2 regions of the Streptomyces sp. NPDC030814 genome follow, and region 1 is predicted to be linked to the other one. Evidence: riboswitches for the same ligand, from Rfam matches in the RefSeq annotation. Region 1 holds a riboswitch; the other holds the start of a gene.
The links. A riboswitch is a leader RNA that binds a small molecule or an ion and turns the genes downstream of it on or off. The one in region 1 is predicted to bind glycine.

Region 1 (3,571 bases):
TCTCCTGTACGCGGGGGAGTGGTGATGAATGAGGGACTGCTGAAACCACTGTTGAGCAGGGCGGATGTGCCCTTTGTCACGCCCGGGGGCGGTGCCGTGCGGTTCCGCACGACGACGCCATGCCGCTTCTGAACGACGGTGAGCCGACTACGACGGTGTCACTTGGACCGCTTGTAGAACGGCAGCGCCACGACCTCGAACGGCTCGTGGCTGCCGCGGATGTCCACGGCGACCCCGGTGGTGCCCGGGACGGCGTACATGGCGTCGACGTACGCCATCGCGATCGGCTTGCCCAGTGTGGGGGAGGGGGCGCCGGAGGTGACCTCGCCGATCACCTTGCCCTCGGCGACGACGGGGTATCCGGCGCGGGGAACCCGCCGGCCCTCGGCGATCAGGCCGACGAGGACCGGCGGCTCGTGGTTGGCGTTCTCGGCGGCCTCGCGCAGGGCCGCGCGGCCCACGAAGTCGCCCTCCTTCTCGAACTTCACCACCCGGCCGAGCCCGGCGTCGAAGGGCGTCAGCTCGGTGGTCAGCTCGTGCCCGTACAGCGGCATCCCCGCCTCCAGGCGCAGCGTGTCCCGGCAGGACAGCCCGCACGGCACCAGGCCGACGTCCTTGCCGGCCTCGGTCAGCGCCTGCCACAGCTCGACGGCGTGCTCCGGCTTCACGAACAGCTCGAATCCGTCCTCGCCGGTGTACCCGGTGCGCGCGATCAGCGCCGGGACGCCGGCGACCGTGCCGGGCAGGCCCGCGTAGTACTTCAGGCCGTCGAGGTCGGCGTCGGAGAGCGCCTTCACGATGCCGGGCGACTCGGGGCCCTGGACCGCGATCAGCGCGTACGCGTCCCGGTCGTCCCGCACCTCGGCGTCGAAACCGGCCGCGCGCTCCACCAGGGCGTCCAGCACGACCTGGGCGTTGGAGGCGTTCGCGACGACCATGTACTCGGTCTCCGCGAGGCGGTAGACGATCAGGTCGTCGAGGATGCCGCCGTCCTCGCGGCAGATCATGGTGTAGCGGGCGCGGCCCGTCCGCACGCCGCCGATGTTCCCGACGAGGGCGTGGTCGAGGAGCGCGGCCGCCTGCGGTCCTGTGACGGTGATCTCGCCCATGTGGGACAGGTCGAAGAGCCCGGCCCTGGTCCGTACGGCGTTGTGCTCGTCGCGCTCGGAGCCGTAGCGCAGGGGCATGTCCCAGCCCGCGAAGTCGGTCATCGTCGCGCCGAGCGAGCGATGCAGGGCATCGAGCGCGGTACGGCGCGGTCCGGCGGTGGGGCTACTGCTCATCGGTTCTGCTCCCAAGGCGATGGGGGTCCCTCCCGCGCGAGCGAAGCCGAGCGTGGGGGAAGGCGAGGACGTTCCTCCCCATCTGTCATCGGAACCTGAGAGGTTCACCTCGACCGTACGTCCTGATGACGTACCGGTGGTCGCGGTTTGCACCTTGGGTGGAGCCACTGACGCAGCGGCTCGCTTTTCAGATGTGCCTCGCCCGCGCGGTATCTGGGCCTGAGAGATTCAAGGGAGGGACTTGCTCCTTCGGCGCCCCAGCGAAGACTGCTGGGAGCTCTCCCGCGCGGATTCAAGCGGCCGGTATGCAGTTGGCGCGCACATCATTGCACGCATCGGCGCGGCACGGCAGGGGGGAGCCTCAGTGCCGGGGAGACGTCGCTCCCGGCGCCCCCGTCCCGGGCGGCGCACGGGACGAAGGGACAGACACAGCGGTCCGTAGCACTCTTGTGGCGAAACGAGGACTGAATCAGGAGCCATCGGGCATTACCTTCTCTTTACAGTCGGTGGGGATGGGTCTTCCAAACCCTGGGGAGGACGATCACGGTGAACAGGACCACGGCGTACGCGACGACCTCGGGCCTCGCCCTGCCCGAGCAGCCCGCCGGCCCGGCCGCCGCGGCCTGCGGCCCGTTCCCGGCGGCGGTCGTCCGCGACCTCAGGGAGCGCTCCGGGCGGAGCCCGCACGAGCTGTCGTTCGGAGCGGACGACCTCGTGGTCGTCACCGGACTGCCCGGCAGCGGCAAGTCGACCCTGATGCGGCGCACGGTGCCGGGTCCGCGGATCGACTCCCAGGACACGCGCGACCGCTTCGACGCGCGCCTGGCGCGCGTCCTGCCGTACGCCGTGTACCGGCCGTTCGTGCGCCTCGCGCACTACGCCGGGCTCCGACGCGCGCTGCGCTCCGGCGAGGGCGTCGTGGTGCACGACTGCGGGACCCAGGCGTGGGTGCGGCGCTGGCTCGCGCGGGAGGCCGTCAGGCGGGGCGGCACCCTCCATCTGCTGCTGCTCGACGTCACCCCCGGTGAGGCGCGGGACGGACAGCGGGAACGGGGTCGCGGGGTGTCCCGGTACGCCTTCGCCCGGCACCGGGGCGCCATGACCCGGCTGCTGCGGGCCGTGGAGAAGGGGCGCCTGCCGGAGGGCTGCGGGTCGGCGGTGCTGATCGACCGGGCCGCGGCGGACGCGCTGAAGCGGATCGGCTTCGAGGCCTGAGGGCGGGCCGCCCGAGGGGCGGGCCCCGCCGAGGGCCGAAGCCGGGCCGTCCCCTTTGTCGGCGGCGGGCATTAAGGTGCAGGGACAACAGCATCACGGAGTAAAGCGGTAGGCGGCAGATGGACTTCCCGGCGGACTTCCCGGCACAGGCACACCCCCATGGACACGGCGGGTGGCCCGGCAATGAGCTGGAGGAGGTGCTCTCCGCCTCCCTCGGGGTGCCGGGGGCAGGCGCGCGGATCGTGGAGGTGCTGTCCCGCAGCTTCGTGTGGGTGCCGCTGCCCGAGGGCGGGGGACCGCACAGCCGTGAGCTGGATCTGCCGACGATGGAGCTGGACGGCCAGGCGTATGTGCCGGTCTTCAGCTCCGAGGAGCAGTTCCGCCAGGTCGTCGGCAGCCACATGTCGTACACGATCGCCCCGGCCGTCGAGTTCGCCCGCGGCCTGCCCCCGCAGGTCGGCCTCGCCCTGAACCCGGACGGTCTCGTGGGCATCCCGCTGCCGCCGCCGGCCGTGGCCGAGCTGTGCCGGGCCGCCCGGACCCCGCTGGACGGGGCGGCGAGCGGAGCCCGGGTCCGCCTGTTCGAACCGGACTGGCAGGACGACCCGGTCGACTTCCTCGCCGCGGCCTCCGCCGAGTTCGCCGCGACCGGCGCCGTCCTCACCGCCCGCCGCTGCCTCGCCGCCATCGAGACCGCCGACCCCGTGATGTTCATCGGCGTCGACCTGGTCTCCTGGGAGGCCGACCGCGCCCTCCTCCTGGATGCCCTCGGCCGCGCCCTCGGCAAACAACCGGTGGCCTGGCCGGTCAACATGGTCTTCCTGGACGTGGCCCAGGACCCGGTGGGCCACTGGCTCCGCGAAAAGGTCCGCCCCTTCTACCAACAGGGGTACTGACACCGGCCCCGACAGGGCGCGGGGCCGCGGCGTCAGCGGCTCCGCCGCGGGGCGCGACCAGCCACGACGACACCGGGGTCCGCGACGCACAGCAAGCCCCGAGCCCTCACCGGCTCGACCTGCACACCACCTAAGCTGTTTTCACAACCGGGTCCAACACCACCATGGTCCATACCG
Region 2 (3,571 bases), on a different contig from region 1:
ACTCGGGCCAGGTCACCGGCTCCATCTCGGTGGTCGCGTTGAGCTTCATCGTGCAGGAGCCCAGCGGGATCATGCCCCGGTCGAGCGCGTAGTCCCGGTCGGCGAGACGGCGAAGGTAGCGCAGCATCGCGGTCTCGGACCGGTGCTCGTGGAACACGGGGTGCGCGAGGTACTCGTCGGAGCGCAGCAGCGCCCCGGGCAGCGTGTCCTCGGCGGCGGCGTCGAGATCCTCGACGTTGCCCTCCACGCCGAACGCCGTCCACACGGCGCCCAGCTGCGCCCGCGTGGTGGTCTCGTCGCAGGCGACGGACACCTGGTCGGCGTCCACGAGGTGCAGGTTCACGCCGTGCTCCCGCGCGGCGGCCACGACCTCGGCTGCCCGTCCCGGTACCCGCACGGTGAGCGTGTCGAAGTACGCGCCGTGCACGACCTCGACCCCGCCCGCGGCGAGCCCCGCGGCGAGGACGGTGGCATACCGGTGGGTGCGCCGTGCGATGGTCCGCAGCCCCTCGGGGCCGTGGTAGACGGCGTACATGCCGGCCATCACAGCGAGCAGCACCTGAGCGGTACAGATGTTGCTGGTCGCCTTCTCGCGGCGGATGTGCTGCTCACGCGTCTGGAGGGCGAGCCGGTACGCCTTGTGTCCGTCGGCGTCCACGGAGACGCCCACGAGCCGTCCGGGCAGGCTGCGTGCGAACTTCTCCTGCACGGCCATGTAGCCCGCGTGCGGCCCGCCGAAGCCCATCGGCACACCGAACCGCTGCGTCGTGCCGACCGCGATGTCGGCGCCCAGCTCACCCGGCGGGGTCAGCAGGGTGAGGGCGAGCAGGTCGGCGGCGACGGTGACGAGCGCCCCGATTCCATGGGCCTGCTCGATGACCGGCTTGAGATCGCGTACGGCACCGGAGGCACCCGGGTACTGCAGGAGCACGCCGTTGATCTCACGGGAGGCGATGTCGGCGGGAATGCCGTCGCTGAGATCGGCGACGACGATCTCGACCCCGGCGGGCTCGGCACGGGTCTCGATCACGGCGATGGTCTGCGGCAGCGTGTCCGCGTCGACCAGGAAGAGACCCTTCTTGTTCTTGCCCATGCGCCGGGACAGCGCCATGGCCTCCGCGGCGGCCGTGCCCTCGTCGAGCAGGGAGGCACCGGAGGTGGGGAGGCCGGTGAGGTCGGCGACCATGGTCTGGAAGTTGAGCAGCGCTTCGAGCCGGCCCTGGGAGATCTCGGGCTGGTACGGCGTGTAGGCCGTGTACCAGGCGGGGTTCTCCATGACGTTCCGCAGAATCACCGGCGGGGTGAACGTCCCGTAGTAGCCGAGTCCGATCATGGAGCCCAGCACCTGGTTGCGGTCGGCGAGTGAGCGCAGCTCGGCGAGCACCTCGGCCTCGGTTCGGGCGCCCGGCAGCTTCAGCGCCTCGGCGTTCTTGATCACGTCGGGGACCGCGGCGGCCGTCAGCTCGTCGAGCGAGCCGTATCCGACCTGGGCGAGCATCTTGGCCCGGGCCTCGGCGTCGGGTCCGATGTGACGCCGCTCGAACGGGATGCCCTGTTCGAGCTCTGCGAGCGGAATGCGGTGGGCGGTCATTGCGGAGGCCTCCTGGTCTGACGCGACCTTCGAGGGCACCACGGCACGGGTGCCCGGACGGCCTCCCCCTCTGTCATCTCGACCTGAGAGCTTCACCGGCCCGGGTGCGGGCCGGCTTTCACCGTCGGTGAGAGCGGAAACCGTCGACACCCGCTCTGCTTTCCAGAGTGACCTCGTCCGTGCGGTACGTGAGCCTGAGAGATTCCGGGGAGGATTTGCTCCTTCGGCGCCTCCGGATGGTGTCCGGAGGACTCTCCCGCACGGGTTCAACAGCCGATGCCAGCGTATCAGCGCGGTCAACGCACGTGTCTTCGAGTGGCCGCGTTCCCCGATGTGCCTTTTCGTAGTGGTGAGGAAGGATTTGCAACCCCCATGGCGACCACTTGGAGGGCCCGTGCAGACCGACATCGATCCGCGCAATCTGATCGGCCGCAAGGCGTTCGACCGCAAGGGCACCAAGATCGGCACAGTGGACGAGGTCTACCTCGACGACGCGACCGGCATCCCCGAGTGGGCCGCGATACGCACGGGCCTCTTCGGCCGCGACGCCTTCATTCCTCTTGAGCCCAGCGAGCTCGTCGAGGGAACCCTCCGCGTCCCCTTCGACCGCGCCCTCATCAAGGACGCCCCCGACTTCGGCGTCGGCCGCCACCTCTCCCCCGAACAGGAACTCCAGCTCTACCACCACTACGGCCTGGACGTGGCCCCGCCGCCCCCACTGGAGCACGACTTCGGCAACGCGGCGAGCCAGGAGGACACCTGAGGCGCACACCGAGGCCCCGACCTCGATCTCCTCAGCCCAGCGCCCCCCGCCCTTCCTCGTGCTCGGCTCCAGGCCCCGGCACGGGCACCGCCTCCGACGGCCGCACCGGTCCGCCCGGCACCAGCGGCAGCGGATCCACCACCTCGAGGTCGGCGTCGTCCGTGCGGAACGTCCGCACCCGCCCCGGCTCCGTGTCCCCGGGCGTCTCAAACCGTACGGTGACCCGCCCGAGCCCGCTGCCCTGCACCCACCCGTGCCCGTACTGGGCGTGCCGGACGTCATGCCCGGCCGACCACCGCCGCTCGACGGCGACACCCTCCTCCGCCACGGCCTCCTCCACCGCCTCCTCCTCCGGAAGCTCCGGCGCGCCCGCGGCCTGGGCGAACAGGTCCTCCTGCGTGTAGTCGGCGAGCCCGCTGACCCCCACTCCGAGCAGCCGCACCCCACCGGTGGTGTCGACGGCCTCCAACAGCCGGGCCGCGGCCTCACGCACCACAGCCGGGTCGTCGGTGGGCCCGCGCAGCGTCTCCGACCGGGTCAGCGTCGAGAAGTCGTACCTCCGCACCTTCAGCACGATCGTCCGCCCCGACAGCCCGGACGCCCTCAGCCGCCGCACGCACCGATCGGCGAGCCTCTGCACCTCAAGGCGGACCCGTACCCGGTCATGGATGTCCACGTCGTACGTGTCCTCCACGGACACCGACTTCGCGTCCCGCTCGGCGACCACGGCCCGGTCGTCACGCGCCAGCGCCATCGCATACAGGCCATGTCCGTGGGCCTTCCCCAGCAGCCGTACGATCTCGTCCTCGCCCGCCTCCGCGATCTCGTCCACGGTGGTGATCCCGGCGCGCCGCAGATGGTCCCCGGTCGCCGGCCCCACCCCTGGCAGGATCCGCACGGACATCGGCCCGAGCAGCGCCCGCTCGGTGCCGGGCTCGATGAGCACCAGCCCGTCCGGCTTGGCCTGCTCGGAGGCGATCTTCGCGAGCATCTTGGAGGCGGCGAGCCCCACGGACCCGGTCAGCCCGGTCACCGCTCGTATCTCCTGACGCAACCGCACTCCTGTCCCTCGGGCCGATGCCTCGTCCCAGGCCGCTCCCCCGGCCTCCAGGTCCACGAACGCCTCGTCGAGGCTCAGCGGCTCCACCAACGGCGACAGGGCGTGCAGAAGCCCCATGACCTGCTGACTGATCGCCCGGTAGAACGTGAAGCGCGGC

Region 2: it holds a riboswitch for glycine, as region 1 does, so the genes downstream of both, gcvP (aminomethyl-transferring glycine dehydrogenase) here and gcvT (glycine cleavage system aminomethyltransferase GcvT) in region 1, are expected to answer to the same signal.

What each region holds. Positions count from the first base shown of each region.
Region 1 is NZ_JBVIDX010000023.1:80,354-83,924, forward strand. It holds gene gcvT (glycine cleavage system aminomethyltransferase GcvT) at 159-1,283, opposite strand; glycine riboswitch at 1,356-1,480, opposite strand; glycine riboswitch at 1,481-1,578, opposite strand; gene ACZ43N_RS33655 (AAA family ATPase) at 1,824-2,498, shown strand; gene ACZ43N_RS33660 (enhanced serine sensitivity protein SseB) at 2,618-3,394, shown strand.
Region 2 is NZ_JBVIDX010000008.1:337,786-341,356, forward strand. It holds gene gcvP (aminomethyl-transferring glycine dehydrogenase) at 1-1,591, opposite strand, end outside; glycine riboswitch at 1,764-1,860, opposite strand; gene ACZ43N_RS19980 (PRC-barrel domain-containing protein) at 1,986-2,354, shown strand; gene ACZ43N_RS19985 (DNA polymerase IV) at 2,386-3,571, opposite strand, start outside.